DNA from 4 places in the Mesorhizobium sp. M2A.F.Ca.ET.046.03.2.1 genome. Region 3 is predicted to be linked to each of the others. Evidence: riboswitches for the same ligand, from Rfam matches in the RefSeq annotation. Region 3 holds a riboswitch; each other region holds the start of a gene.

Evidence for each region. Region 3 has a riboswitch for cobalamin ahead of EJ072_RS27145 (DUF1636 family protein). Riboswitches for the same ligand answer to the same signal wherever they lie in the genome.
Region 1: it holds a riboswitch for cobalamin, as region 3 does, so the genes downstream of both, bluB (5,6-dimethylbenzimidazole synthase) here and EJ072_RS27145 (DUF1636 family protein) in region 3, are expected to answer to the same signal.
Region 2: it holds a riboswitch for cobalamin, as region 3 does, so the genes downstream of both, metE (5-methyltetrahydropteroyltriglutamate--homocysteine S-methyltransferase) here and EJ072_RS27145 (DUF1636 family protein) in region 3, are expected to answer to the same signal.
Region 4: it holds a riboswitch for cobalamin, as region 3 does, so the genes downstream of both, EJ072_RS12235 (aromatic ring-hydroxylating dioxygenase subunit alpha) here and EJ072_RS27145 (DUF1636 family protein) in region 3, are expected to answer to the same signal.

What each region holds. Positions count from the first base shown of each region.
Region 1 covers NZ_CP034449.1:683,888-691,609, reverse strand. Annotated here, with positions in the region: gene EJ072_RS03430 (MFS transporter) at 1-1,173, opposite strand, end outside; gene EJ072_RS03425 (TetR/AcrR family transcriptional regulator) at 1,294-1,887, shown strand; gene EJ072_RS03420 (hypothetical protein) at 2,018-2,998, shown strand; gene bluB (5,6-dimethylbenzimidazole synthase) at 2,999-3,724, opposite strand; cobalamin riboswitch at 3,767-3,944, opposite strand; gene EJ072_RS03410 (histone deacetylase family protein) at 4,060-4,986, shown strand; gene EJ072_RS03405 (exodeoxyribonuclease VII small subunit) at 4,990-5,241, shown strand; gene EJ072_RS03400 (DUF2277 family protein) at 5,280-5,546, shown strand; gene EJ072_RS03395 (pirin family protein) at 5,556-6,476, shown strand; partial or broken gene dxs (1-deoxy-D-xylulose-5-phosphate synthase) at 6,918-7,722, shown strand, end outside.
Region 2 covers NZ_CP034449.1:1,293,091-1,300,812, forward strand. Annotated here, with positions in the region: gene EJ072_RS06235 (cytochrome P450) at 1-701, shown strand, start outside; gene EJ072_RS06240 (NAD-dependent succinate-semialdehyde dehydrogenase) at 1,022-2,452, shown strand; gene EJ072_RS06245 (HAD-IIA family hydrolase) at 2,941-3,714, shown strand; cobalamin riboswitch at 4,470-4,670, shown strand; gene metE (5-methyltetrahydropteroyltriglutamate--homocysteine S-methyltransferase) at 4,760-7,114, shown strand.
Region 3 covers NZ_CP034449.1:5,696,494-5,704,215, reverse strand. Annotated here, with positions in the region: gene EJ072_RS27160 (NADH-quinone oxidoreductase subunit B) at 1-403, opposite strand, end outside; gene EJ072_RS27155 (NADH-quinone oxidoreductase subunit A) at 394-759, opposite strand; gene EJ072_RS27150 (winged helix-turn-helix domain-containing protein) at 1,095-2,294, shown strand; cobalamin riboswitch at 2,325-2,528, shown strand; gene EJ072_RS27145 (DUF1636 family protein) at 2,568-2,993, shown strand; gene cobW (cobalamin biosynthesis protein CobW) at 2,996-4,033, shown strand; partial or broken gene EJ072_RS37035 (cobaltochelatase subunit CobN) at 4,051-5,666, shown strand; gene EJ072_RS27120 (cobaltochelatase subunit CobN) at 5,819-7,722, shown strand, end outside.
Region 4 covers NZ_CP034449.1:2,582,058-2,589,779, forward strand. Annotated here, with positions in the region: gene EJ072_RS12215 (alpha-glucosidase) at 1-315, shown strand, start outside; gene ugpC (sn-glycerol-3-phosphate ABC transporter ATP-binding protein UgpC) at 350-1,462, shown strand; gene EJ072_RS12225 (DUF680 domain-containing protein) at 1,537-1,773, opposite strand; gene EJ072_RS12230 (DUF680 domain-containing protein) at 1,843-2,049, opposite strand; cobalamin riboswitch at 2,543-2,745, shown strand; gene EJ072_RS12235 (aromatic ring-hydroxylating dioxygenase subunit alpha) at 2,854-4,101, shown strand; gene EJ072_RS12240 (hybrid-cluster NAD(P)-dependent oxidoreductase) at 4,122-5,222, shown strand; gene EJ072_RS35940 (hypothetical protein) at 5,313-5,459, shown strand; gene EJ072_RS12245 (ferredoxin reductase) at 5,500-6,246, opposite strand; gene EJ072_RS12250 (sulfite oxidase-like oxidoreductase) at 6,271-6,882, opposite strand; gene EJ072_RS12255 (DegQ family serine endoprotease) at 7,009-7,722, opposite strand, start outside.

The sequences.
Region 1 (7,722 bases), 2.4 Mb from region 3:
CGTGGCCAGCCGGCATTGGCCAGCAAGCACGGTGACCAGTGCGATCGCGCCTGCAGCCACCGAGACCCAAAATCCGTTCTGTGGACCGAAAGTGTCGACCATCCAGCCGGCGGCGAAGGAGCCCAGCGCCATGCCGATGCCGATGCCGGTCGTCACCCAGGTGACGCCCTCGGTGAGCATCGCGGCCGGCACGTGGCGCTCGATCAGGCCGAAGGCGGTGATGAAGGTCGGCGAGATCGCGACGCCGCTGACGAAGACCGCCAGCGCCAGCGTCGGCACGGTGTCGACGAAAAGCAACGGCAAAGTGGTGAGCGCGATCACGGTGACCGCGAGCGCCAGTTGCCGCTGCAGCGGCGCCTTCAGGCTGAGCGCGCCGACGATGATTCCAACCACGAAGGATCCCAGCGCATAGACGCCGATGACAAGGCTCGCCGCCTCGGGCTGGCCGAGCGCCTTGGTGATAGCGACGGTGGTGACTTCCGTGGTGGCGAAGGTCGCGCCGACGAAGATCAGCGCGAAGGTGATAATCTGGACCGCGCGCAGGCGGATCGCCGAACCGGTCGCGCCATGTTCGGCCGGGCGGATGGGTGGTTCGGAAGAGCGCTGCAGCAGGAATGCCGCCGAGCCCAGCGCAAGCAGCAGTGTGCTGACGACCATGCCGGCTTCGGGAAACAGCGCTGCGCTCAACCCCACCGACAGTGAGGCGCCTGCGACATAGACCAGCTCGTCGGCGGCCGATTCGAAGGCGAAGGCGGTGTTCAACTCCGGCCGATCGTGAAAGATCTCGGTCCAGCGCGCCCTGACCAGCGCCGGGATGCTGGGCATGGCGGCGGCGAGCAGGGCCGAACCGAACAAGGTCCAAGCCGGCCAGTGCCGGTTGGCCGCGATAATCAATGTCGCGAAGGCAAGCGCCGAGACAAGCGTCATGGGTGCTGCGATCGTCGTCTGGCCGCGGCGGTCCATCAGCCGCGATACCTGCGGCGAAAGAAAAGCGTTGACCAGCGCATAGGTGGCCGAGACGGCGCCGGCCAGCCAATATTCGCCATGCGTCTGCGACAGCATCGCCACGATGCCGATCGGTGCCATGGCGATCGGCAAGCGCGCGACGAAGGCGGCTGTGGCGAAGCCTTTCGTGCCAGGAGCCCGAAAGATGTCCGCATAGGGGTTTCGCATGATCCTGCTCCTCGACAAGGGTGCATACCACAATTACATACGTTGCGTATGAATGTGAGATAGTTCATACGCCGCGTATGTAAATTGGCATACGAAGCGTATGTGAATAGGGCCAGAGCCATGCACAGACCGCGCAAGGAGATGATCGCCGAGACGCGCGCCAAGCTGATCGCGGCCGCCCGCCACGCCTTCGGCACGGTCGGCTATGCCGAGTCCTCGATGGACAATTTCACCGCGTCGGCCGGCCTCACGCGCGGCGCGCTCTACCATCATTTCGGCGACAAGAAGGGGCTGCTGCAGGCCGTGATCGCCGAGATCGACCGCGAAATGGCCTTGCGCGTCAACGAGGTGGCCTCGAGGGCGCCGACGCGCTGGCAGCATTTCGTCGACGAGTGCACCACCTATATCGAGATGGCGCTGGAGCCGGAAATCCAGCGCATCATGTTCCGCGACGGCCCGGCGGTGCTCGGTGACCCGGCGCAGTGGCCGAATGCCAGCGCTTGCATCGCCTCGATGACCGACCACCTGACGAAGCTGCAGGAAGAGGGCGTGGTCGTCACCGATGTCGACCCTGAGACAACCTCGCGGCTGATCAATGGTGCCAGCAGCCAGGCCGCGCAGCGCATCGCCAATTCGAATGATCCGGAAGCCACCTCGAAGAAGGCGATCGCCGCCTTCAAGCAACTGCTCGAAGGCTTACGCCAAAAGCCCTGAGGCACGCTTGGGTAACCAAGCCACCGCGTTGTGCACCGGTTTCGGGCCGGTGCAACCCTGCCGCGATTGACAATCTATGGGGCGAGCGCATCCTCCTGCGCCATCTCTTGGGGCGTGGAGAGTCGGGGCCATGTGGGACTTCAGCATTGGCCGGTCTGTGTCCATCATGATGCGGACATGGCCGTTCATCGTCTTTCGCATGATCGTCTATTTCGGCATCACAGTCGCCTACATCATGGCGACCGGCACGGGCGCCAGCGTCGGCTACGGTGTCGGTCATATCTCGACCGATCCGGATGGACCGATGTCCTTTGCGCTGTGGGGTGGCGTGGTCGGCTTCGGCATTGTGTCGATCGCCGTCTACTGGATCCGCGAATACATCCTTTATGTGCTGAAAGCCGGCCATATCGCCGTCATGGTACATCTGATCGACGGCCATGACGTGCCCGACGGCCAGGGCCAGATCGCCTATGCCAAGGAAGTGGTCAGCCAGCGTTTCGCCGAGGCCAACATCCTTTTCGTCGTGGACCAGCTGGTCAAGGGCGCCATCCGCGCCATCACCGGCCTGATCGGCGGCGTTGCCGCCTTCCTGCCCATTCCGGGCCTGAGCGGCCTAGTCAGCTTCATCAACACGGTGATCCGCCTGTCTCTGACCTATGTCGACGAAATCATACTCGGCTACAACATCCGCATCAATTCGAACTCGCCCTTCGAGACGGCCCGGCAAGGCGTCGTGCTGTACGCCCAGAACGGCAAGCACATGGTCAAGAACGCCGTCTGGCTGGCTGCGATCATGTGGGGCGTTTCTTTCGTGATTTTCCTGTTGATGCTGGCGCCTGCCGCCGCGATCCTCTGGGTCATGCCCGGACAGCTTGCCGGCTGGGCCTTCGTGCTGGCCATCGTCTTTGCCTGGGCCTTCAAGGCGGCCTTCATCGAGCCCTTCGCCATCGCCTCGCTGATGCAGGTGTATTTCGAGACCATCGAAGGCCAAGTGCCCAATCCAGAATGGGACAACCGCCTCGCCGAGGCGTCGTCCAAATTCAGGGAGCTGCGCGACAAGGCGCTGGGCTCCTTCGGCGGCTCGCGCTGGGATACGCCCCGGGCCGCTTGATCACTGCTGGCGACCTAGCCTTGCAATCGCCGATTTGAGCGGCGCCTCGCCGGCGCCGCGAAACGTCTCGCTCATCACCAACTCGGGCAGCGGCAGGCGCTTGCCCCAGCCATGCGCTTCGAGGTCCGGCTTCGGCGCGAATGCCGAGACGCGGCCGACGCAGAGATAGGCGATCGGCGTGACATGCTCGGGGATCGACAGAAGCTTCTTCAGCGCCTCCGTCTCGATGATGCTCACCCAGCCGACGCCGACGCCCTCGGCGCGTGCCGCCAGCCAGAAATTCTGCACCGCGCAGACGGTGCTGTAGAGATCCATCTCCGGATTGTGCCAGCGCCCGAGCGGTGAGTCCTTCGACCGCTGCCGGTCGCAGGTGATGCAGAGATTGAGCGCGCTTTCGCAGATGCCTTCGAGTTTCAGCTTCCGGTAGAGCGCCTGCCGTTCCGCCTCGATCGCCGGCAGTTCCTGCTCGCGCGCGGCGAGGAACAGGTCGCGCACCTGTCTGCGCCGCTCGGCATCACGGATGACGATGAAATTCCACGGCTGCATGTAGCCAACAGACGGCGCATGGTGCGCGGCGGTGAGAAGCCGCGCCAGCACACAGTCATCCAGATTGTCGGGGACAAAATGGCTGCGCACGTCGCGCCTGGTGAACATCGCCCGGTACACCGCGTCGCGCGCCAATTGGTCAAAGTCGTCGCCACACGCGGCGATCGCTGCTGCCGTCATCGCTTTTCCCCTTGCGACAAGCAGTCCCCCGCCTGACCAAGCGGAAAACCATGTCTGCCGGGCCGGTCTTCTGGCTCGGGATCGTCCCGCTCCGGCGCCTTCCCGTCATCGACAGTGGCATTTGCCGGCGCGGTCCCCCTCACAGCGTTGGGCACGCCACGGAATAAAACCGTGTTCCCGATTCTCCCGCGTCGCGGGCACCAGGCAGCGGGACGACCTTACCGCGAAGTTCGGCACCCGCCAATGGCGCGGACGACATGGGCTGGCGCAATTTCCCCAGCCATTCGGCTTTTCAAACATGGTCATTACGGCCGCGGGTGCCTAGATTAGGCGCCATGGCCACCCGTCTCTACACGCACCCAATCTTCCTCGAACACCTCACGCCGCCCGGCCACCCCGAGCGGCCTGACCGCCTGCGCGCCATCGAGCGCGTGCTGGACGACGAGGCGTTTTCGGCGCTCGACCGCGTCAAGGCGCCGGAAGGCGATGAGAAAACCATCGTCTATGCGCACCCCGAGACTTTCGTCGAGCGCGTGCGTGCGGCGATCCCCCGGACCGGCATCGTCTCGATCGATGCCGACACCAGCGCCAGCCCGAAAAGCTGGCAGGCCGCGGTGACGGCGATCGGCGCGGCCAACGCGGCGGTCGACGACGTCTTCGAGGGCCGCGCCTCAAATGTCTTCGTCGCCGCCCGCCCGCCGGGACATCATGCCGAAAAGGCTACGGCGATGGGTTTCTGCCTGTTCAACACGGCGGCCATCGCCGCCCGCTATGCGCAGAAGAAGCATCAGGCCGAGCGCGTCGCCATCGTCGATTGGGACGTCCATCATGGCAACGGCACGCAGGACATCTTTTGGGACGACCCGTCGGTGCTCTACTGCTCGACCCACCAGATGCCGCTTTACCCGGGCACCGGGGCGAAGAGCGAGACCGGCGCCGGCAACATCGTCAACGCGCCGCTCGCGCCGCGGACCGGCAGCGACATGTTCCGCGACGCCTTCCTGTCGCGCGTGCTGCCGTCGATCGATGCGTTCGCGCCGGACCTGATCATCATTTCTGCCGGCTTCGACGCGCATCACCGCGATCCGCTGGCCGAGATCAATCTGACCGAGGACGATTTCGACTGGGCGACCGGCCAGTTGATGGAACGCGCCGGCCGCCACAGCTCCAACAGGCTCGTCAGCCTGCTGGAAGGCGGCTACGATCTGCAGGGACTGGCATTTTCAGTCGCCGCCCATGTCGGGCGGCTGATGAAGGGATAGGGTATGGCAGTGGAAGGCAATGAGGACGTCAAGGCGATGAGCTTCGAACAGGCGCTCGACGCGCTGGAGAAGATCGTCGACGATCTGGAGCGCGGCGACGTCCCGCTCGACCAGTCGATCAAGATCTATGAGCGCGGCGAGGCGCTGAAGGCGCATTGCGACCGACTGCTCAAGGCGGCTGAGGACAAGGTTGAGAAGATCAGGCTGTCGCGCGACGGCAAGCCGGTGGGAACGGAGCCGCTCGATGCGGAATAGTTTGGGTGGGCAGAGCAAGCAGGTAAGGAGTTCAAGCCATGTGCCGCAACATCAAGACCTTGGCCAATTTCGAGCCGCCGGCGACCAATGACGAGGTGCATGATGCAGCGCTGCAATTCGTGCGTAAGCTGAGCGGCTCGACGAAACCGTCCAAGCGCAACGAGCATGCTTTCTATCACGCCGTGGAAGCGATCGCCGCCGCCGCGCGCGAACTGATCGATTCGCTCGAAACCAGCCAGGAACCGCGCAATCGCGAGGAAGAGGCCGCCAAGGCGAAGGCCAGGTCGGCGTTGCGCTTCGCCTAAGGGATAATCATGAGCTTTTTTCCCGGAAACGACCCTGAGCCCGGCGATGCCTTCGCCTGCGACCAGATCGAGCTGATGGTCATCCCGAACGCCAAGGACATCGGCGGCTTCGCGGTGCGCCGCGCCTTGCCGACGGCAAAACGCCGCCTGGTCGGGCCGTTCATCTTCTTTGATCGCATGGGCCCGGCCATCCTGCGCGCCGGCCACGCGCTCGATGTGCGCCCGCACCCGCATATCGGGCTCTCCACTGTCACCTATCTGTTCGACGGCAAGATCAGGCATCGGGATTCGCTCGGCACCGAAATGGTAATCGCGCCGGGCGACGTGAATTTGATGACCGCCGGGCGCGGCATCGTTCATTCCGAGCGCACCCCGGAGGAACTGCGCGGCGCGCCGATGTCGGTCTCCGGCCTGCAGACCTGGCTGGCGCTGCCGGACGGCAAGGAGGAGATTGCCCCGGTGTTCGCCAACACGTCGGTGGCCCGCTTGCCTGAGATCGATGCCGGGGGCGTCAGCGGCCGCATCGTCATCGGCGAATTCTCCGGCCTGCGCTCGCCGGTCGCGACCGCATCGGACACGCTTTATGCCGATCTGCGCCTGGCGGCGGGCGCCAGCGTGCAAATTCCGGCCGATGCCGAAGAGCGCGCCATCTACACGCTGGAAGGCGACGTCTCGATCGCCGGCGATGTTTTTCCGGCCGAGCGGCTCCTTGTGTTCAAGCCGGGCGAGGAGATCGTCGTCTCCTCCGAGCGCGGCGCGCATTTCATGCTGTTCGGCGGCGCTTCGCTCGGTTCCCAGCGCTACATCTGGTGGAATTTCGTCTCGTCCTCGAAGGAACGCATCGAGCAGGCCAAACAGGAATGGAAGACTGGCCGCTTCGATATCGTTCCTGGCGATGAGGAAGAGTTTATCCCGCTGCCTGAGGGTTAGTTCTCGAGCACACAGAATTTTTAACGGCTCGGATATGCGTTTCTAGGTGCATGCCTTGGCGATTGGCCGAAACGTCCCTTGCGTCGTCATCCTATGGCGGAGCAAGGAGCGAAGCGACGCGGCGCAGACCATAGGATCCATGCCGTGACTTCCAAGCGTTGCAACGGTGCAGAATTCTGCTCCGCTGCGCTCTTCGGCCAGAGTCACGGCATGGATTCCAGGGTCTCCGCGACGGAGCTTCGCTCCTGCTTCGCCCTGGAATGACGACGTTGGGGGGGCTTCCGCCAATTCCAGCCGTTTTCGATGGCTTGCCAAAACAAGCAGCGCCACGCGTCACTGGCGCGCATTTACATTCGCCCGGCGGCGGCCTATGCCGCGCATGATTAAGGCGCAATCTGCTGGTAGCGCCGTGTTCGATCAATTGAGGCAGGACGCGCCCGAGTGAAGCCAGACACGCCGCTGCTCGACAAGGTCCGCATCCCGGCGGACCTGCGGAAGCTCGATGAGGGGCATTGCCGCAGCTTGCCGCCGAACTCCGCGCCGAGCTGATCGACGCCGTTTCGCAGACCGGCGGCCACCTTGGCGCCGGTCTCGGCGTGGTCGAGCTGACGGTTGCGCTGCATTATGTCTTCAACACGCCGGACGACCGGCTGATCTGGGACGTCGGCCACCAGGCCTATCCGCACAAGATCCTGACCGGCCGCCGCGACCGCATCCGCACGCTGCGCCAGGAAGGCGGCCTTTCCGGTTTCACCCGGCGGGCCGAGAGCGAATACGACCCATTCGGCGCCGCACATTCCTCGACCTCGATTTCGGCCGGTCTCGGCATGGCCATGGGACGCGACCTGTCGGGTGGCCGCAACAATGTCATTTCCGTCATCGGCGACGGCTCGATGTCGGCCGGCATGGCTTTCGAGGCGCTGAACAATGCCGGCGCGCTCGATGCTCGCCTCATCGTCATTCTCAACGACAACGACATGTCGATCGCGCCACCGACCGGCGCCATGAGCGCCTATCTGGCCAGGCTTGCCTCCGGCAAGGCCTATCTAGGCTTACGCGATTTCGGCAAGAAGCTGACATCCTATCTCGGCAAGCGCGCCGACCGCGCCATCACCCGCGCCGTCGAGCATGCGCGCGGCTATGTCACCGGCGGCACCCTGTTCGAGGAGCTCGGCTTCTACCACATCGGCCCGATCGACGGGCACAATCTGGAGCATCTGATCCCGGTGCTGAAGAATGTGCGCGA
Region 2 (7,722 bases), 3.0 Mb from region 3:
GACAGACGCGGCAGCGCATCCCGGAGTTCTTCCGTCGTCTGATCGCGCTCAAGCGTCGCCGGCTCGGCGACGATCTGGCTTCGGCGCTGATCGTCGCACGCGACAATGGCGAGCTCGTTTCCGACACCGAGCTCATCGACATGCTGTTCATGGTGCTCTCTGCAGGCTTCGTGACTGTCGCCGGCGTCATCGGCAATGGCATGCTGGCATTGCTGACGCATCCGCAGCAACTGCACCTGGTACGCAGCGGCCAAGTTCCGTGGTCACAGGCGATCGAGGAGATTCTGCGGTGGGGCAGCTCAGCGGCCAATCTGCCATTTCGCTATGCCACCCAGGACGTGGAGATCGACGGATGCATAGTGCGCCGCGGCGACGCCGTGCTGATGGCGTTACATGCGGCGAACCGGGACGAAAAGGCCTTCGGTCCCGGCGCCGACCGGTTCGACGTCACCCGGCTGCACAACCCGCACCTGTCGTTCGGCGAGGGACCCCATTCGTGCCTGGGCGCTGCGCTGGCGCGCCTGGAATTGGGCTGCGCCTTCCCCGCGCTATTCGGGCGGCTGGAGGATCTGGCGCTGAGCATCGCCGCGGAGGACGTGGTCTACATGCCGTCTTACGTCATTCGCTGCCCGCAGAGCCTGCCGGTCACCTTCCGCCCTTCCATGCCCCAGAGAGTGCGGCATTCGCCCCGGATTCACTGATTCTGAGTGGAAGGCTCGGCCAGTTGTTCTGCGTTTGCATGGGAAGCAGGCGCTCGGCGCAGTACCGGAGGTCATCCCGAAGCTCGGGTGGTAAACGTTGTCGCTTACGCCCTGGTCCAGACTTCGCTCCAGCTGGCTTTTCCCAGTATCGGACGCGGCGACCCCCAATTCTCTACCAGCCGTATGATCGAGGTCCTATAAGGAACCCGCAGGTGCGGAGTACAAACCGAGGCCTGCCGACATACAACTCCGCTGCTCTTGAGAGGAATCCGGTATTGCCCCTGCGCCTGCCAATAATCCGTCGCTTGAAATCCCCTGACCTGTTTGGCGCCATCGATCGCCTGCCAGCACCCGGCACGCCGGCTAGCGAGCGGACATTCGAGGTCCTCAATCCATCGAGCGGGGAAGTCTTGGCGGTGCTTCCCGACATGGGTGTGAAGGAGACACGCGCTGCGATCGACAAGGCCTACACGGCGCAGCCTAGATGGGCTGCACTGCCCGCCCGAGAACGCAGCGACGTTTTGTGGCGGTGGCATGAACTGATCATGGACCACGCCGATGATCTTGCCGCGATACTCACTGCAGAGATGGGCAAGCCGTTTGCCGAAGCCAAGTCGGAGGTGTCGCATGCGGCCGCGTATCTGCAATGGTACGCCGAAGAAGCCAATCGCATCTATGGCGAGACGATCCCCCCACCATCGATTGACCGTCGCATGATGGTGATCAAGCAGCCGATCGGTGTCGTGGGCACAATTACGCCATGGAATTTCCCAGCGTCGATGGTGGCGCGCAAGATCTCGCCGGCCCTGGCGGCGGGCTGCGCGATTGTGCTTAAACCCGCTGAACAGACGCCGCTCGTGGCAGGCGCAATGTTCGCCCTCGCGCATCAAGCCGGCTTTCCCGACGGCGTCATCAACCTGGTATATGCGTCCGAAGGTGACGCCGTAGGACGCGAACTCTGCTCAAATCCCAAGGTGCGAAAGATCAGCTTTACGGGCTCGACCGAGGTTGGCCGGCTGCTCATGCGCCAGTGCTCGGACCAGATCAAGAAGGTCAGCCTCGAGCTCGGCGGCAATGCCCCTTTCATTGTCTTTGATGACGCCGATATCGACGCTGCGGTTGACGGCGCGATCCAGGCGAAATTCCGCAACGCCGGTCAGACTTGCGTTTCGGCGAACCGCCTTTACGTCCAATCGAGCGTTCACGATGAGTTCGTCGAGAAGTTCGTGGACAAAGTCCGGCACTTGTCGGTTGGCGACGGCTTCGTTGCCGGAGTGGACATTGGACCGCTGATCGACATCCATGCTCTGCGCAAGATCGAGTCGCACATTGCAGATGCCGTTGCCAAGGGTGGGATTATTCGATGCGGGGCCGAACGCATCGGCAAGGATGGCACCTTCTTCAAGCCCACAGTGCTCACCGAAATTTCCAGCATCATGGCTGTTGCGCAAGAGGAGACTTTCGGGCCGCTGGCGCCGATCATTCGCTTCGAAGATGCGGATCAGGTTGTGCGTGAGGCCAACGACACGATCTACGGCCTCGCCGCCTATTTCTATGCCTCGAACCTCAAGCGTGTCTGGCGCGTTGCCGAGGCATTGGAATACGGCATGGTTGGCATCAACACGGGGCGTATGTCTTCGGAAGCGGCGCCTTTTGGCGGCATGAAGCAGTCCGGCATCGGGCGGGAGGGTTCCCGCCACGGGCTCGAAGACTACCTCGAAATGAAATACCTCTGCATGGGCGGCATCTGATCTCTATCTGGATGGACACCTCGGGCGGCGCACGATCAAACCAAAGAGATGATTCGAGCGCGGACCGCTTCGGGTCGTTTCAGTGCCCCCGCCTGCGCGCCTTAAGCTTGGATAGGTGAGCAACCTACCGTCCGCAGGTGCACCTTGCCTCCTCGCTGTAGAGGGGTTTCAACGTAGCTGGGCGTCTAGATGCATACCGCGGCACGTCTCGCCAGGCCGGTGTCTGCTGCAACTAAGAAGGCGATTGTGCATCAGGTGCGCTGAGACAGCGAAGGTAGTCAACCCGACGATGCAAGACGTCCGCACGGCGAATTGGCGCACCGAAACGTTTACGCCGCAACCTCCTTATTGCCGCACGGCCCACTGAGCCCCCTTCGCGCATCGCTCTGAATCGGTACAGTCGCCGGCATTCTCGCCTGGAGAAGATTCAGTGACACAAGACGTGCCCAGGCCGCGCATGCACGAAAGACATTGAGGGTTGAGATCCAATGATTATAGCGCATCTGCTCGACATGGACGGGGTCCTGGTCCGGGGCGGCCAACCGATTTCTGGCTCGGTCGGCTATGTTGCCGGGCTAGTCGCCAAGGGTGAGCCCTTTCAGATCTTCACCAATAACTCGCGGTTCACGCCAGAAGATCATGCCGAGCGTCTAAGAGCGGTTGGCTTCGCCGTGCAGCCAGAGCACATCTACACATCGGCGCTCGCCACCGCGCGGTTCATGGCGCTGCAAAAGCACCGATCAACTGCCTATGTTATCGGCGACCACGGTCTGGTCGAGGCCCTGCGGCAGGCAGGCTGCCGAATAACAGAGTTTGCCCCCGAATTCGTGGTCCTCGGAGACACCACGTCGTACCACTACGAGCAGATCGCAACTGGCGCTGAGCTTGTGGCGAAGGGCGCGCGCTTTCTCGCCACCAACCCGGATGCCACTGGCCCGACCGAGCGGGGCTCCCATCCGGCGTGCGGGGCTGTCGCGGCACTAATCGAGAAGGCCACCGGCCGTCAGCCCTATTTCGTCGGGAAGCCGAACCCGTTCATGATGCGCGACGCGCTCGACCGGCTGGGAGTTCGAGCTGTCGATACCATCATGGTCGGGGACCGCATGGATACCGACGTGCTCGCGGGGCTGGAATCGGGCCTGAGAACAGCCCTTGTGCTTACTGGTGTGACCAAGCTGGCAGACATAGAGCGGTTTCCATTCAGACCGGACTACGTGGTCGAGTGCCTTGCCGATCTGGGCCAAATCATAGCGAACCAATAAGCCGAACGCACCCCTACACGAAGACCGAACGCTCCTCTACGTTCCGCATGCCGGCCGTCAACCTGGGCAATGATCGGGAGGAACAGCCGGCCCGCATCCAGAAAAGAAGTGATAAGCGTGACAACTTAGTCGAAGTGCACCCATGTAGGGCAAGCAAGTTCATTGTGAGCTTCACTGCTTTGGTTCTGCACGTTCCAGCGATCGCACCGGAATTGATCCGGTGATTGGGTGCGCCCGTTGTCGGATCGTCGACGATGTCCGCAATGTCACACAATGCTTTCAGAGCGATTGCATCGTTCCTAACGATTTTCCCAGTTGGCACGACGATGCGTTCTCTGTGCAAGAGCACTGCGACGCGGCCGACCCGAGAAGGCACCACCTGATGATCACGCCGTTCCAACAATAGGGGCGCCGCCTCCAACGAGCGCCGATCAAACGGAAGCCATCGCGCTTTCATTCGTCTGGTTGTCCGGACATGACGAATTCGATTTCGGGCCAAAAGTGAGTGCACCCGATGACCCCCATGTTTGTGGAAGGCGAACGGGCACTTGCGTCGACGGCCGGCCAGTCGGCAAACACCCTGAAGCACTTCGGTGGAGCGCAGTTCGAGCGCGACGGGGCGGCGCTGAATGCCTTTCGACCGACCCGACCCTCGTAAGCGGCTTTGGGCGAAAGAGACCGATCAGCGCAAGGTGTTACTCGCATAATCACATAAACATCTCGTTATATGGTATTGACAAGGATCGAAGCGGCTGTGATTGTACGCATGTCATGGTTCTTCGCGCGGCACTGCCGTAGCGGAGCTAAGAGGGAAGCCGGTGCGATGCCGGCGCTGCCCCCGCAACTGTTAGCGGCGAGCCAAGCCCATTGATGTCACTGAGGCGAACGGCCTCGGGAAGACGGGCGGAGGCTTTGACCCGCGAGCCAGGAGACCTGCCACGACGAACAACGTCCACGGGCGGGGTGTCTGGTGGTCGCGGTAGCTCGGCTTCGTGCCGCCTATTCGCGGGTTCCTTGTCCCCCGCCCCAACCATCGGGGTATGGCATGACTGTCTCTCAACGAATTCCTGTAGCAACGCTCGGCGTGCCGCGTATCGGTCGACGGCGGGAACTGAAATTCGCGCTTGAAAACTACTGGTCCGGAAAATCTCGCGCTGCCGATCTGCTCGCGACGGCGAAGACGCTGCGTGCCGCTAGCTGGAGGGAGCAGCACGATCGCGGCGTGTCGAAAATCCCGTCCAACGATTTCTCGCTTTATGACCACGTGCTCGACACAGTCGCCATGGTCGGCGCCGTTCCGGCACGATACGCCTGGACTGACGGCGAGGTCCCACTCGATATCTATTTCGCCATGGCGCGCGGCAATCAAGGTCAGGCCGCGGATTGTGGACCTGCCGGTGACGAGCCTGCGGCCAATGGGCAGGGCCTTGCCGCGATGGAAATGACCAAATGGTTCGACACCAACTACCACTACATTGTGCCGGAACTCAGGGACGATCAGAGCTTTGCCCTCTCGTCGGCGAAACCGGTCGATCATTTCCTCGAGGCCAAGGCGCTCGGCATCCACACTCGCCCGGTCCTGCTTGGACCGGTTACCTTTCTCAAGTTGGCGAAGTCACCTGAGGAAGGTTTCAACCCTATCGCGCTCCTGCCACGGCTGCTGCCCGTCTACGAGGAACTCCTGCAGAGGCTAAAGCTCGCGGGAGCCGATTGGGTGCAGATCGATGAGCCGGCGCTCGTGCTCGATCTGATTCCCAACGAACGGGATGCGCTCCAATTCGCCTACTCCCGGCTGTCGAAAGCAGCACCCGAGTTGAAGATCATGGTCGCTACCTATTTCGGATCGCTGGGAGACAATCTCGAGACCGCAATTTCTCTGCCCGTGGCGGGACTGCACGTGGATCTCGTGCGCGCTCCAGAGCAGTTGGAGGCCGTCGGCCGGCTCGCGCAGAAGGAACTTGTGCTCTCGCTCGGGCTGATCGACGGCCGCAACGTCTGGCGCGCGAACCTGCCTGCGATATTTGACCGTATCAAGCCGATCGTCGCCGGTTGGCCGCTGGAGCGGGTGGAGATTGCCCCGTCCTGCTCGATGCTGCATGTGCCGATCGACCTGGACTTGGAGACGGCACTCGATGCGGATGTGAGGTCGTGGCTCGCCTTCGCAGCGCAAAAGACCGACGAGCTGGTCGTGCTCGCCCGTGCCCTGGCCGAAGGCCGGGACGCAGTGGCCGCCGAACTGGAGGCGTCGGCTGAGGCTGCCGCCGTTCGCGCGACATCCGCCAAGGTGCATGATCCGCTCGTCGAAGGCCGGGTCGCCAGGATCAAGGTCGGCATGACGCGCCGGAAGAGCGCATTTGCCGGCCGCTCCAAGCTTCAGGCCGACGTGTTTGGCTTGCCCCCCTTCCCCACCACGACGATCGGCTCCTTCCCGCAAACAGCCGAGATTCGCAAGGCGCGGGCAGCTCATGCCAAAGGCCAGCTGAGTTACGTCGACTATGAAGCGTTCCTGAAGAAAGAGATAAAAGCCGCCGTTCGCTGGCAAGAAGAGATCGGACTCGACGTGCTGGTCCACGGCGAATTCGAGCGCAACGACATGGTGCAATATTTCGCCGAGCAGCTCTGCGGCTTCGCCTTCACGCAACACGGGTGGGTGCAAAGCTATGGCTCGCGCTTTGTGCGACCCCCGATCATCATTGGAGATGTGTCGCGACAAAATCCGATGACACTACATTGGTGGCGATATGCCCAGTCGCTAACGCTGAAGCCGGTGAAAGGCATGCTTACCGGTCCCGTGACGATCCTCAATTGGTCCTTCGTCCGAGACGACCTTCCGCGCTCAGCCGTCTGCCGTCAGGTCGCGCTCGCCATTCGCGATGAAGTGAGCGACCTTGAAAAGGCCGGCGCTAAGATGATCCAGATCGACGAAGCCGCACTGCGCGAGGGCTTGCCGCTGCGCCAGGCCGACTGGGAGGCCTATCTCGACTGGGCCGTCGAATGCTTCCGGCTGGCTTCAACGGCCGTCGAGGATGCGACCCAGATCCACACCCATATGTGCTACTCCGAGTTCGGCGACATCGTGGACGCTATCGCCGCAATGGATGCGGATGTGATCTCCATTGAAGCCTCGCGCTCGCAGATGGAACTGCTCGATACGCTTCGAACCTTCAAGTATCCGAACGATATCGGACCTGGCGTCTATGACATTCACTCGCCGCGGGTCCCGGAAGTGGGCGAGATTTCCAACCTCATCATGCTTGCGCGCGATCGATTGTTGGATGACCAACTGTGGGTGAATCCCGACTGCGGCCTCAAAACGCGCAGATGGGAGGAGGTCCGCTCTGCCCTGGTGAACATGGTGGCTGCGGCACGCGCAATTCGGGAAAAAGCGCAAACGGCGTAGGACTCGGTGACACTTGCCGGCGGTGAGCGGCGACGCTGCACCCCGGGCGAAGTAGGTTGAGGAGGCTATCCGGCTCACCCAAAGAAATCGACCTGCCGCCGACCGAAGCGCCTCCGTAAGCTTGGTCTGGTCGGGCCTTGTTATGGCGCGGCCACGCCAGCTGTTCCGAAGGCGGGCGTTGGCGGGCGATCGAAGCAGGCCGGCCCTCAAATGAGCCGGCCAGAGATCAGACGGCTGACCCCCAGCGGTTTCGGACTACTCCGGATTTAAGCTAGTCCAATATCACTATCATCTTTCCGATGCGATCGCCGAAACCTCCGTTCCGACATCGGCGACCATCGGGAGAGGCATCGGCGATCACGCGGGGCCGGTCCAAGGGTGTTCCGGGAAACCGGATGCAGGGCTAATCTGGGGGGAGGTTCAAACGGCACTTCTGTTGACTATCGTGACAGTATCGACGCTCCGCCATCTGCAGTCGGCCAACTCTCGCTCAATGGCCCGTCTGCCTCTGTCTCCAATTACGATCGCCGCGCAGGCGAAGCCGAACGACCGCAGCTTGGCTGGCGGACCCCTTGTGTTTTGATGTTGGAAGATCCCACGCGCGACCA
Region 3 (7,722 bases):
CCATCGAGATGACGTAGCGCGGCTCCGGCATCTGGTCGTAGACCTTGCGCAGTGCCGGCGCCATCTTGTTGGTCAGCGTGCCGGCGACGATCATGATGTCGGACTGGCGGGGAGACGCGCGCGGCGCGACGCCGAAACGCTCCGAGTCATAGCGCGGCATCGAGGTGTGGATCATCTCGACCGCGCAGCAGGCGAGGCCGAAGGTCATGAACATCAGCGAGCCGCTGCGCGCCCAGGTGATCAGCGCTTCGGTCGAGGTGACAAGGAAGCCCTTGTCGGCCAGCTCATTGTTGATTTCGAGGAAGAAGGGATCGTCCTCCCCCACCGGCCTGCCGGTGTTGGGGTCGATGATGCCCTTGGGCTTCGGCGCGACGAGGGTGCCTGAACTGTCGTTCAATCCCATTCCAGCGCTCCTTTTTTCCATTCATAGGCAAAGCCGATGGTCAGCACCGCCAGAAACACCATCATCGACCAGAAGCCGAGCATGCCGAGCTTCGAGAAGGACACCGCCCACGGGAACAGGAAGGCGACCTCGAGATCGAAGATGATGAACAGGATCGACACCAGGTAGAAGCGGATGTCGAACTTCATGCGGGCGTCGTCGAACGAGTTGAACCCGCATTCATAGGCGGAAAGCTTTTCCGGATCGGGATTGCGATAGGCCACCAGGAAGGGGGCAATGATGAGCGCCAGACCCACGATCATCGCCACGGCGATGAACAGCACGATAGGCAGATATGAACTCAGGAGTGCGCTCATGCGGCGGCTTTCCTTCGGCGGGGTAGTTCACTTTGATTACAGCAACGAACTCTAATGCGGAAGCGTGACAGTTTAACCGCTGAACCGTTTTAAGGGAGCCCATGCTGCAACGCGGCGAGGGTTAGCGCAGCGGTTTCGGTGACGCAAGTCAAACCTTGTTCAAATCGCGGCCCTGGACGCCATATCGGAAGAAACTGGTCCGATCCGCTCCTGTTTGATTTCCTTCGCTTTTTACTCCACTTTTCTCTCCTGACATATCTCCCGCCATTTGCCTGCTAGCATGGCCGGAATCACCGGCTAAAAATCCAACGGACGATCGGGGCAAGGACAGCTTGATGAAGGAGAAGATCTCGCTCGCCATGGCCAGGCGCATTGCGCTTGGATCACAGGGGTTCAACGACCCTCGTCCCGCAGGGGTTCCGGATCGCCGGCACCTTGCGCGCGTGCTTTCGCGAACCGGCCTGTTGCAGATCGATTCCGTCAGCGCCGTGGTGCGCGCTCATTATATGCCGCTCTATTCCCGCCTCGGCCCCTACCCGCTTGCGCTGCTCGACAACGCCGCGGTCACCCGCAAGCGCGCGGTCTTTGAATATTGGGCGCATGAGGCCTCGTTCCTGCCTGTCGAGACCTACCCCTTGCTGCGCTGGCGCATGCAGCGCGCCGAGCAGGGCGAGGAGATGTATCTCGGCCTGGCCAAATGGGGCCGTGAGCGCAAGGAAATGATCGACGAGATCTATAGAGAGGTCGCCGATTGCGGGCCGATCGCCGCCTCCGACATTGAGGGCCATAAGGGCAATGGCGGCTGGTGGGGCTGGAGCGAGGCCAAGCACGCCTTCGAATGGCTGTTCTGGGCCGGACGCATCACCACCGCCTACCGGCGCGGCTTCGAACGCTATTACGACCTGCCCGAGCGCGTTTTGCCGCAGGCCGTGCTCGACCTGCCCGTACCCTCGGTCGAGGACGCGCATCGCGAATTGCTGCGTATCTCGGCCCGTGCCCATGGCATCGCCACCTATGGCGACCTCCGCGACTATTTCCGGCTGGCGCCCGGCGATACGAAGGACCGCATCGAGGAACTGGTTGAAACCGGCGAATTGCTGCCGGTGAAGGTCGAAGGTTGGGATAGGCCCGCCTATCTCCATAAGGACGCGCGAATCCCGCGCCGGATCGAAGCGCGCGCCCTGCTCGCCCCCTTCGATCCCGTGGTCTTCGAACGCACGCGCACCGAAAAGCTCTTCAACTTTCGCTACCGCATCGAGATCTACACGCCGGCCGAAAAGCGCCAATACGGCTACTACGTGCTGCCCTTCCTGTTCGGCGACCGCATCGTCGCCCGCGTCGACCTGAGGGCCGACCGGCCTGCGAGCATCTTGCGCGTCCACGCCGCCTATGCCGAGGCCGGCGCGCCACCCGAGACGGCAGCCCAACTCTTCGAGGAGCTGAAGCAGACGCAGGGCTGGCTCGGCCTTGAGGCGATCGAAGTGACGCCGGCCGGCGACCTCGGACCGGCGCTGGCCGACATCGCAGTGTCGTAGCCGCGCGTTGACAGGCGCCTAGCCGTAAGCCTAAATCCTGACCCAGACGGTCTTCTCCCGGCAAAGGGAGGAGCCAAGAGGGAATGCGGTGCGGGCCAAAACCCAAATCCGCGGCTGTCCCCGCAACTGTGAGCGACGAGCCCCGGCCGAAAACCACTGGGATGTTCCCGGGAAGGCGGCATCTGAGGCGACGACCCGCGAGCCAGGAGACCTGCCGTCTGAGACTTTAAGTATCCGAATGCCCGGCGGGTTTTCCGGGCAAGGAGCCTGGTTTTGGATCGCAACGGCAGTTTCCCGGCAAACATCGCGGACATTTCGTCCGAGCCCGACGCGTCGGACGGCGTGACCGTCATCGTCTGCTCATCCTGCCGCGACGAGACCGGGTCCGATGCGCATCCGCGCGCCGGCGCGTTGCTGGCCGAAGGCACGCGCCGTGCTGCATCGGGCGAAAACATCCGCATCCGCACCGTCGAATGCCTCGGCAACTGCAAGCGCCGGCTGAGCGCAGCACTTCTGCGCGACGGCTGCTGGAGCTACGTCTTCGGCGATCTGGAAACGACCAGCGGCGCCGACCTCGTCGCCGGTGCAAAGCTCTTCGCCACTTCGACCGACGGCCTGATCCCCTGGCGCGGCCGGCCTGATTCCCTCAAGCGCGGCCTGGTTGCCCGCATCCCTCCCCGCGACATGCTGAAGGACTGACCATGAACGCTTCCGTTTCCCGCGTGCCCTGCACCGTCGTCACCGGCTTCCTCGGCGCCGGCAAGACGACGCTAATCCGCAACCTGCTCGAGAACGCCAAGGGCAAGCGGCTGGCAATCATCGTCAACGAGTTCGGCGATGTCGGCATCGACGGCGAGATCCTGAAGGGCTGCGGCGTCGACACCTGCCCGGAGGAAAACATCGTCGAGCTCGCCAATGGCTGCATCTGCTGCACCGTCGCCGACGACTTCGTGCCGGCGCTCGACCAGATCCTGTCTCGCACGCCGAAGGTCGACCACATCCTGATCGAGACCTCCGGCCTCGCTCTGCCGAAGCCGCTTGTGCAGGCTTTTCAGTGGCCGACGGTGAAGAGCCGCGTGACGGTTGACGGCGTCGTTGCCGTGGTCGATGGCCCGGCGCTGGCTGACGGCCGCGTCGCCTCGGACATGGATGCCCTCCAGGCGCAGCGCGCCGCCGACGACTCGCTCGACCACGACGATCCTGTCGAAGAAGTGTTCGAGGACCAGATCGCCTGCGCCGACCTGATCATCCTGTCGAAGAGCGACCTGATGGATGCGGCGGGCTCTGAGCGCGCCAACGCCGTCATCGGCGAGCATGTGGCGCGCGCCGTGAAAATCGTGCCGACCGCGCAGGGCAAGGTCGATCCTTCGGTACTGCTCGGCCTCGGCCTCGCCGTCGAGGACGACATTGAGAACCGCAAGACCCATCACGACGACGAGCTCGACCACGAGCATGACGATTTCGATTCCTTCGTCATCGACATCCCGTCGATTGCCAATCCGGACGAGTTGGCAAAGCGCGTCGCCCTTGCCGCAGAGCAGGAAAATGTGTTGCGCGTCAAAGGCTTCGTCGAGGTCGGCGGCAAGCCGATGCGGCTTCTGCTCCAGGCCGTCGGCCCGCGCGTCAACCATTATTACGACCGCGCTTGGACAGCCGAAGACGAACGCCGCTCGCGGCTTGTCGTCATCGGCCTCAAGGGGCTGAACCGCCCGGCGATCGAGCGTATCCTCGCCGGCTGAGGGAAATCCGGACTGCGATGCATATCCTCGCCACAACATCCGCTTCGCTCGACGATCTCGCCGAGCCGATCGACCTCAGGCAGACGCCTGCGGATGTCGTGGCGCTGTCCTTCACCGACAGCGACCTCGCCGGCCTGGCCGCTGCTTGGAAGGCCGATGCCGCGCGGCTGCCCTCGATGCGGCTGGCGGCTCTTCGCGATCTTCGCCACCCGATGTCGGTCGATCTCTGGATCGACAGCGTCGCCCGCCACGCCAGGGTCGTCCTCGTCCGCATCCTCGGCGGCTATGACTGGTGGCGCTATGGTTGCGACCAGCTCGCCGCGGTGGCGCGCGAGCGCGGCATCAAGCTCGCGCTGCTGCCCGGCGAAAGTCATGACGAGGACCAGCGCCTGATCCAAGGCTCGACCCTGCCGCGTGCGGAGCTGGACGCCCTGCTCGGCTATTTCCGCGAAGGCGGGCCGGCCAATATGAGCGCACTGGTGCGGAGGCTGGCGCGGCTTGCGGGAGCGGATGCGGCGGTTGCCGAGCCGGTCGGCGTGCCGAAGGCTGGGTATTATCAGCCGGGAGTTGGTGTCGTTGAGAAGCCGAACCTTTCAGTGGTCGGCGATCCTTCGCCCCCCTCTCTGTCCTGCCGGACATCTCCCCCTCAAGGGGGGAGATCAGCCGTCACCAGCCTCGGCGCCTTTTCTTCGTCGGCATCAAAAGAGCCATCTGCAACGTCTGCGATTGGCGAAGCCGTCAATGACAGAGCAATCTCCCCCTTGAGGGGGAGATGTCCGGCAGGACAGAGAGGGGGGCGACGGAACTCGACGTCGACAATTTCGCCGTCATCCCAATCCTCTTCTACCGCTCGATGCTGTTGGCCGCCGATGTCGCGCCGATCGATGCGCTGGTCGACGCACTACGCTCGCAGGGCATCGCGCCCGTGCCGATCTTCGTCTCCAGCCTGAAAGACCCGGCGTCGCTCGCCTTCGTCGAAACCGCCCTCGCCTCGCTGCACCCCGCCGCCATCATTACCGCCACCGCGTTCGCATCCGGCGCGGAGCCCGGCGCCGAGACCCTGTTCGACCGCGCCGGCGTGCCGATCTTCCAGGTCATCGTCGCCACGACGCGCCGCGAGGTCTGGGAAAACAACCAGCGTGGCCTGGCGCCCGCCGATCTTGCCATGCATGTCGTCCTGCCCGAGCTCGACGGCCGCATCCTGGCCGGCGCCATCTCCTTCAAGGGCGAGATCGAGACCGATCCGGCACTGGCCTTTCGCGCCTTTGCCAACCGGCCGGAAATGGACCGCGTGGCGCAGGTCGCCAAGCGGATCGCGGCGTTTATCCGCCTGCAGAGGACCAAGCGGGCCGAGCGCAAGCTGGCGATCCTGATCCCCGACTATCCGAGCGCGCCAGGGCGGACCGGCTATGCGGTCGGGCTTGATGTGCCCTCCAGTGTGCTTGCGATGATGCATGACCTGAAGGAACAGGGCTATGCGGTTGAAGGGATTCCGCAATCGCCGCGGGCGTTGTTGGATGCGCTGGAGGTGGGTGGCCACGGGTTAAGTTCAAAAGACTACCTGCGCTTGTCCGCTGAACTGCCGGAAGGCGCGCGTGATGCAGTCAGGGCTGCCTGGGGCAACGCGGAAGACCAGATAGGGCTGCGCGAGGCCCCCCTCTCTGTCCTGCCGGACATCTCCCCCTCAGGGGGGAGATTGGCAGCTCCGCCGCCGGCTCTCCCCTTGCTAGGCCGAAAATTGGCGAAAGCCGAGCGCAAGAAATAATCTCCCCCCTTGAGGGGGAGATGTCCGGCAGGACAGAGAAGGGGGCGACGGAACGCCTGCCTTTGAAGGCTGCCGCCCCGCAACACTTCCCCTTCCGCGCCGCGACCTTCGGCAACGTCACCGTCGCACTGGCCCCCGACCGTGGCCGCTCGGCCGACCGCCGCGCTGACTACCACGACCCAACCCTGCCTCCCCGCCACGAGCTGATCGCCTTCGGATTCTGGCTGCGGAAATCGCTCGGCGTGCATGCCATCGTCCATGTCGGCGCGCATGGCACGCTGGAATGGCTGCCGGGCAAGACGGTCGCGCTCTCCGACACCTGCTTCCCCGAAATCGTCACCGGCTCGCTGCCGGTCATCTATCCCTTCATCGTCTCCAATCCCGGCGAAGCGGCGCAGGCCAAGCGCCGCATATCAGCCGTCACGCTGGGCCATCTGCCCCCGCCCATGACCGGCGCCGGCCTCGACGAGGCCCAACAGAGGCTGGAACGGCTGGTCGACGAATATGCCCAGGCCGATGGGCTCGACCGCCGCCGCCGCGACCGACTTGCAAAGCTGATCGTCGAGACGGCGCGGAAGACCGGGCTTGCCTCGGAAGCCGGCGTTGCCAAGACCGACCAGCCCGACGAAGCGCTGCGCCGCATCGATGCCTGGCTCTGCGATCTCAAGGATTTCGCCGTCAAGGACGGGCTGCATGTCTATGGCCGCGCGACGGAAGACGAAGCCGATCCGCTGCGCCGGCAGGGCGCGGCGGCCGAGAAAGCCAACCTGCTCGCCGCGCTCGACGGCCGCCACATCAAGGCAGGCCCCGCCGGCGCGCCGGCGCGCGGCCGCTCCGATGTGCTCCCCACCGGCCGTAACCTCTTCACCTCCGATCCGCGCACCATGCCGACGCCGACCGCCTATGACCTTGGCCAGGCGGCGGCTGAGGAAGTGGTGCGCAGCTACATGCAGAGCCATGGCGACTGGCCGCGTTCGCTGGTCATCGACCTCTGGGGTTCGGCCTCCTTGCGCACCGGCGGCGAGGAGATCGCGCAAGGCCTGGCGTTGATGGGCTGCCGGCCGCAATGGGATGCCGCCACGGGGCGTATTACCGGCATCGAGGTGCTGCCGCCGGCGGCGCTCGGCCGGCCGCGCGTCGACGTCACCTGGCGCATCTCCGGCCTGTTCCGCGACATGTTCCCGACCCAGATCGCGCTGATCGACGCCGCCGCCAGCGCCGTCGCCGGCCGCGACGAGGACGATACGGAAAACCCCCTTGCCGCGGCGACGCGCGCTCATGGCAAGATCAGCCCGCGCATTTTCGGCACCTCGCCCGGCACCTATGGCGCCGGTGTCGAGGATTTGCTGTCGCGCGGCGAATGGGGCGTGCGCGAGGAGATCGGCCGCGCCTATCTCGACGCCACCTCGCACGCCTATGGCGGCGCCGACGGAGAAGCGATTGCCGCGCCCGGTGCCTTCGAGGGACGGATCGCCGAGGCCGACCTGCTCGTCCACACCGGCGACGATCCGGGCCGCGATATCCTCGAAGGCTCGGCCGATGTCGCCTTCATCGGCGGCTTTTCGGCGGCGCTTGCAGCGCTTGGCCGCAACGCCGACGTTATTGTGCTCGACACCACCGACCCGCAGAAGCCGAAGCCGCGCTCGGTCGGCGAAGCGGTTTCGCGCGTGGTCCGCGCCCGCGCCGTCAACCCGCGCTTCATCGCCGGCCAGATGCGCCACGGCCCGCGCGGCGCCTCGGAATTCGCCGAAACGGTCGACCGCCTGGTTGGCTTCGCCGAGACCACCCATGCCATTTCCGGCGCGCTGATCGAGGCCGTGCATGACGCCTATGTCGGCGACCCGGACGTTCGCGCCTTCCTGCTGCGCGAGAACCCTGCCGCCGCAAAGGTCATCGCCGAGCGCTTCCTCGCTGCCCGGCGGCG
Region 4 (7,722 bases), 3.1 Mb from region 3:
GTCAACGTGCAGCAGGGCGATGCAAGCTCGCTGCTCGAGCATTACCGCCGCTTCCTCGCCTTCCGGCGCCAGCATCCGGCGCTGGGCAAGGGCGATATCGACTTCATCGAAAGCGATGGCGATACCGTCGCCTTCACGCGCCGCGAGGGCAATGAGCGGATCGTCTGCGCCTTCAACCTCGGCAGCAAGCCCGCCGAGGTCAATCTCGGCCAAGGCTCGCTGAAGCCCTTGCCCGGACATGGCTTTTCGGGACAGACTGGCAGCGGGCCGGTCCGCCTCGGCGGATACGGCGCCTGGTTCGGGCGCATCGACTGAACTTGCAGATAGAGATCAACGGAAGGAGAGAACCATGGCCGATGTCACGCTCAACCAGGTGAGGAAATCATACGGCAACCTCAATATTCTCCACGGCATCGACCTAGACATCAAATCGGGCGAGTTCATCGTCTTCGTCGGACCGTCGGGATGCGGCAAGTCGACCTTGCTGCGGTCGATCGCCGGTCTCGAGGAGATCACCGGGGGCGAACTGAAGATCGACGGCGAGGTGGTGAACGACGTGCCGCCGTCGAAGCGCGGCATCGCCATGGTGTTCCAGTCCTATGCGCTTTATCCGCATATGACCGTCTACGACAACATGGCCTTCTCGATGAAGATCGGCAAGGAAAGCAAGGCGGAGATCGACAAGCGGGTGCGACAGGCGGCGGAGATCCTGCAGCTCACCAAATATCTCGATCGCCTGCCCAAGGCGATGTCGGGCGGCCAGCGCCAGCGCGTCGCGATCGGCCGCGCCATCGTGCGCAACCCAAAAGTGTTCCTGTTCGACGAGCCGCTTTCGAACCTCGACGCAGCGCTTCGCGTCGCCACCCGCATCGAGATTGCCAAGCTCAAGGAATCGATGCCGAACACCACCATGATCTACGTCACCCACGACCAGGTCGAGGCGATGACGCTGGCGGACCGCATCGTGGTGCTGAAGGACGGCGTCGTCGAGCAGGTCGGCACGCCGATGGAACTCTACAAGCGTCCGGGCAATCTGTTCGTCGCCCAGTTCATCGGCTCGCCGGCGATGAACATATTGCCGGCAAAGATCGAGAAGGCCGGCAATCCGACCGTGGTCAGCCATGTCGGCGACCGCAAGGCGACGGTGCCGATCGCGACGCCTGCTTCGGCGAATGGCGCGGCGGTCAGCTTCGGCGTGCGGCCGGAGGATCTCGCGATCGCCACCGGTTCCGATTACCTCTTCGAGGGCAAGGTCGACTATATCGAGCAACTCGGCGAGGTTCAGCTCGTCTATATCGATATCGGCCGCGCAGACCTGCCGCTGGTCGCCAAGCTGCCGGGCAATGTCGAGGTCAAGCGCGGTGAGACGCTGCGGCTCAACGCAAGCGCCAGCGATCTGCATATTTTCGACGCCGACGGCCATTCCTTCACGCTGCATCGCGAAGAGGCGAAGGCAGCCTGAGCGCAGAGCCGCTGCGGCAAAGAGAAGCGGCGGGCCCTGGCCCGCCGCTCCTGTTTTCAAATCACGGTCGGCTGTTAACGATTGCCGAAGTGGTCGCGGTCGCTGCCCTGCTGCGGAGCCGACTTCTGCGCGTCGCGGGACGAATTCAGCAGCTTGTAGACAGGCGAGTCGGTGCCGATCGACGAGGTGCGGGTCGTATCCACGGCGGGAGCCGGCTGGTTGACTCCGCTGTTGCCGTGATTGTCGCTGCCCGCAAAAGCAGCCGAGGAAACGGCCATGAGAGCCGCGGTGGCAAGAATGATCTTTTTCATCTCAGTACTCCTGAATTTCCTGATCCGACCGAGGCGACGGGCAAACCCGTCGCCGTTCGAAGTCGGCTGTTAGTTGTTACCGAAAAGGTTGCGGTCGGCGCCCGTGGTGACAGGCTTCTGTTCAGCCGGTTCGGACTTGCGGACCGAGGCTGTGTAAGAAGAGTCGACCGTGGCGGCCGGCGGGTTGGCAGCCTGCGCGTTGTAATTGTCGCTACCGGCAAAGGCGCTGCCGGAAATTGCCAGAAGGGCGGCGGCAGTGAGAACAATCTTTTTCATTTTTGCTACTCCAGTATTTTTATTCAGTCCGTCTAGCGGCGTGTCTTGGGAATGAAATCGCGTCGTTCGGACAGCGCTCATTTGGGTGAGCCGACTGCGGGATTCCAATCACGAAGTTTTTTCGTCTGGACCATGAATCCGCCTCTTGAAGTTTTCATAAGCATGCCTACAACCATTTTTTTGCTAAGTTCAATCAATGACTTATGTGATTTATGCTGCTGGCTCACCAAGTGTGTCGGAGCGCCAACGTTCACAGCGTTCTGCACGCACCGTCAACAGAAACGAACCGTTCGGTTCGATTTTAGAATCTGCTAATAGTCACTTTTTGATACTGTTAACCATCAACGACGCTCCCGAACCTCGTCCGGGAGCACCCCTGGAAGCCGGTGGCATGGCGAGAAGGACGAGAATCGGCAACGTGAACACGCCGCCCATTGTCGCGCCGTATGGATGCGATGTCGTTTTCATGCCGACGGGAAACCGGCCGTCGTGGTTAGATCAGGCCATCTCAGGTGCCGCTTCGTCGCGACGAGGCGGAGAATTGGGAAGCCGGTCGAAATCCGGCGCTGCCCCCGCAACGGTGGTGGAGTGAGGTCGCAACGGGAGACCACTGGGCCATGGGCCTGGGAAGGTGTTGCGACCGCCCGCGAGGGCAACTCCAAAGCCCGGAAACCAGCCAGAGACATTTTGAACTCGACTGATCGCGGTGGGCGGTCAAGAGGCGGACGGCGCGTGCCCGGCCCTGCCGGTGGCGGTCGTTCTTCTCCATCACCACCAGTTCAGTCCTTGATGCGAGGACAGGACATGGATGCGCGCAACGACATGCTGAGGCTCCTGCAGAGCCGCAAGCAGGGCTACTCGCTTGAGCAGCCCTTCTACACCGATCCCGACTATTTCAAGCTCGATATGGAGCTGATCTGGCATCGTGACTGGTTGTTCATCGGCCATGATTGCGAGCTGCCGAAACCAGGCAGCTACATCACCGTTCAGATCGGCGATTATCCGGTGGTGCTGGTCCGCGACCAGAAGGGAAGGATCAACGCTTTCCACAACTCCTGCCGGCATCGCGGCAGCCGCCTGTGCAACACCGACAAGGGCACCGCCGCCAAGCTGGTCTGTCCCTACCATCAGTGGACTTACGAGCTCGACGGGCGGCTGCTGTTCGCGCGCCAGATGGCGGACGGCTTCGACAAGAGCCAGTTCGGACTGAAGCCCGTGGCCTGCGAGAGCGTCGGCGGCTACATCTTCATTTGCCTGGCAAAAGAGCCGGCCGACTTCGCGCCGATGCGCGCCATGATCGAACCCTATGTCCTGCCGCACCGGCTGAGCGAGGCGAAGGTCGCGTTCGAATCGACGATCGTCGAAAAGGGCAACTGGAAGCTCGTCTGGGAAAACAACCGCGAGTGCTATCATTGCGCCGGCAACCATCCGGAACTGTGCAAGACTTTTCCGGAAGCGCCGACGGTGACAGGTGTGCAAGGCGCCGACAGCGATCCGGAAATGCTTGCGCACTGGGCGAAATGCGAGGCGGCGGGTCTGCCGAGCCGGTTCCGGATCGATCCGGCCGGGCAATACCGCGCAACGCGCGCGCCGCTGCTGCGCGACGCCGTCAGCTACACGATGAGCGGCAGACGCGCCGTGACGAAAAACCTGTCCGCCAGCGTCGCCGCCTACCGCATCGGCACGTTGATGCACTACCATTACCCGACCACGTGGAACCACATCCTCATCGATCACGCCGTCACCTTCCGTGTGCTGCCGATCAGCGCCACCGAGACCGCGGTGACGACGAAATGGCTGGTCCACAAGGACGCGGTGGAAGGCGTCGACTACGATCTGGCAGAACTCACCCATGTCTGGACCGAGACCAACGATCAGGACCGCCGCATCGTCGAGGAAAACGCGCTCGGCATCCTGTCGCCGGCTTACGAGCCTGGTCCCTATTCCGAGTTGCATGAGGGCGGTGTCATCCAGTTCGTCGAGTGGTACGCCTCCTTCATCGGTCCGCGCCTTGCCGAAGGCGGTCGCCCGGCGTTGCGCAGCGTCGCCTGAAGGCTAAGGAGATGAACGCGATGACGGATCTCGGCCTCTATCGCCATCTCGACGAGATGGCGCCCTGGAACGACAGGCTGCAGGTGCTGGAAGTGATCGGCGTCAGCGACGAGGCGCCGCAGGTGAAGACGTTCACCTTCCGCTCCGACAATCAGACCTGGTTCCGCTACAAACCCGGGCAGTTCGTGACGCTGGAATTGCCGACGGCCGACGGGCCGCTGATGCGGACCTACACGCTGTCGTCCTCGCCGTCGCGGCCGTTCTCGATCGCGGTGACGGTGAAAGCGCAAGCCGACAGCGTCGGCACGCGCTGGATGTTCGACAATCTGAAGCCCGGCGTCCATGTGAAGGCCTACGGGCCGACCGGCGATTTCTCGCTGCACAGCCATCCAGCGGCCAAATATCTGTTCATTTCGGCCGGTTCCGGCGTCACGCCGATGATGTCGATGCTGCGCTGGCTGAACGACTGCGCGCCCTGGACCGATGTCGGTTTCGTCAATTGCGCGCGGCGGCCGGAAGAGATCATCTTCCGCAAGGAGCTCGAACTGCTCGGCAGCCGCATGCCCGGCCTGTCGCTCGGCTTCATGATCGAGGAGCGGTCGAGCCGCGAGGGCTGGTTCGGCCATATGGGCCGCATCGACGCGATCCGGCTGCCGCTTCTGGCACCCGATTTCCGCGAGCGGGAAATCTTCTGCTGCGGGCCGGACCCCTTCATGCGCGCCGTGCGCCAGATGCTGGAGGCCGCCGGCTTCGACATGAGCCGCTACCATCAGGAGAGCTTCGCGGCGCCGGCCGTGGAAGAAGTCCCGGCGCCGTTCGCGATGCCGGCCGGCGACGAAGCCAAGCCGCTCGCCGAGGCGGTGACGCCGGTCCGCTTTTCGCTTTCAAACGTCGATGCGGAATGCGTCCCCGGACAGACCGTGCTGCAGACGGCGCGCGCTTCGGGCGTCAGGATCCCGGCGGCCTGCGAGTTCGGTCTCTGCGGCACCTGCAAGGTGAAAAAGGTCTCCGGCGAGGTTTCGATGAGCCACAATGGCGGCATTCTCGATCACGAGATCGATGACGGCTATATCCTGGCCTGCTGTTCGAGGCCGTTGTCGGCGCTGGACATCGAGGCCTGAAGGCTTGTCGGTCGAGGCAAGGGCCGTTGCGGGAACACCCTCGCCGGCCGCTGTCCTGCCGAACAGAAGTTCAGTGCCCGGAGGCGTCTCGTGGCGAAGGCTCGCCGAGCAATCGGCGCGCCGGATCAGGATGATTTTCCGTTGAATCGCCATCCTGATCCAGCTCTTTGTTGGAGCATGATCTCTTCCGAAAACCGGTTCCCACTTTCCGGGATCATGCTCTTTGTTGAAGCATGATCCCTCCCGAAAACCGGCACCCACTTTTCGGGATCATGATCTAAACCCCGTAGCGCTCGGTGCGGATGATCCCCGCCGGAACGCCGGCGCCGATCAAGGCGTCGGCGGCGGCCGAGACGAACGCATTCGAGCCGCAGACATAGGCGAGCCTTGGCGTCTTGGGCAGGCGCTCGACGGCCTGCGCCATCATGCGGGCGTCGACGCGCCGGGAATAATCGGAGGGCCGCCTCGCCGGTTCGCGGGTCAGCGTCAAAACCAGGTCGAATCCGTCGCGACGGTCGTCGAGGCCGATCAGCTCGTCGCGGAAGATTACCTCGTCCCAGACCCGCGCCGAAAACACCAGCGCGACGGGCACCGCCGTGTTGCGCAGCGTGCGATGACGCACCATCGCCATCAGCGGCACAACGCCCGAGCCGCCGCCGACCAGAAGGATCGGCCCGCCGTCGCTCTCCTCCCAGATGAAATGGCCGCCCAGCGGCCCGCGCAGCTCGATCTCGTCGCCGACGGCGGCCACGTCGTGAAAGAAGGGCGAGACCTCGCCGTCGTCCAGCCGCTCGATCGCCAGCTCGACGCCGCCGCCTGCTTCTGGCGCCGAGGCGATGGAATAGGAGCGGCGCGCCTGGTAGCCGTCCGGGGCCGTCAGCCTGATGTCGACATGCTGTCCGGCAAGGTGAGCGAAAGGCCGCGACGGCTGGAACCAGAAGCTGGTGACGCGCGGCGTGCGCTTTTCGATGCGGGTGATCGTGGCTGCCTGCCAGGGCGATTGCGGCGACGGCTCGGCGCTCATCGATTGCTGCTCACGCGTCGCCCCTCACCGGTCGCTGGAATAGCGCTGCTCGCGCCAGGGGTCGCCATACATGTGATAGCCGCGAAGCTCCCAGAAGCCCGGTTCGTCGCGCTCGGTGAACTGCAGCCCGTTCACCCATTTGGCCGACTTCCAGAAATAGAGGTGCGGCACCAATAGCCGTGCCGGCCCGCCATGATCCGGCGTGATCGGCTTGCCTTCATAGAGCAGCGCCACCATCGCCTTGCCGGTGACGAGGTCCTTGGTCGGCACATTGGTGGAATAGCCGTCAAAGGACAGCGCCAGCGTGTAGGCGGTCGGCGGCTCGATGCCGGCGTCGGCGAGGATGTCGTCGATCATGACGCCCTGCCAGGGCGTGTTGAATTTTGTCCAGGCCGTCACGCAATGGATGTCGCGCGTCATCTTGCTCTGCGGCAGCGCGTTGAACTCGGCCCAGTTCCATTTCTTGATCGGCTTTGGCCCGTGCTTGAGGGTGAAAGACCAATCCTCCGTGCGCACGCGCGGCGTCGGCCCGGCCGAAAGCACGGGAAAACCCTGCTCCAGATACTGGCCGGGCGGAATGCGCGCATCGGTGTCGGAAGGGGGACGCCGTCCGGAAAAGAAGCCGCGCGTGATCATCAAGACATCCCTCGTGCCGGATTCGATCGACCGTAGGGAGTGTTCTCGAATACGCCTCGGGGGGCAACAGAAATCTTGAGAGTGGAGCCCGCCGGAGATGCCGGCAGGCCCCTGTCGAAGCGCTTCTCAGCCGGCGGCGAAAGGCACGGCGACGAAGATCTGCGCGTCACCGCGATCGATCAGCAGGAGAACAGACTTCCTGCCGGACTTGCCGGCCTCGGCGATCGCCTGGTTGGCCTGCCTGGCCGTCTTCACCGGCGTCTGGTCGACGCCGACGATGACGTCGCCCGGCTGGATGCCGGCGACCGAAGCCGCCTTGTCCGGATTGACCCGCTCGACCACCGCGCCGCGCTGGTTGCCGGCAAGGTTGAGCTGGTCGCGGATATCGGGCGTGAGGTCGGTCAGGCCGAGGCCGAGCGAGGGAACGCGCAAGCCCTGTTCGGCCGACGGGCTGCTGCCTTCATTGCCGCTCGACGCCGTCTTCTGATCCTCGGCGTTGCGGCCGACATCGGCGGAGATCTGCATCGCCTTGCCCTTGCGCCAGACATCGAGCGTTTCCTTGACGCCAGGCGACACATCGGCGACGGCGCGCGACAGGTCCTTGGGATCCTTGATCTCCTGGCCGCCGAAGCCGGTGATGACATCGCCGGTTTTAATGCCGGCCTTGGCCGCCGGCGATCCGTCGGTAACCTGGGAAACCAGCGCGCCGCCCGGATGTTCGAGGCCGATGGCGCTGGCGACATCCGGCGTGACCGGCTGGATCTGCACACCGAGATAGCCATATTCGATGTCGCCGCCCTTCATCAGCTTGGCGACGACCTTCTCAGCCTGATCCGAAGG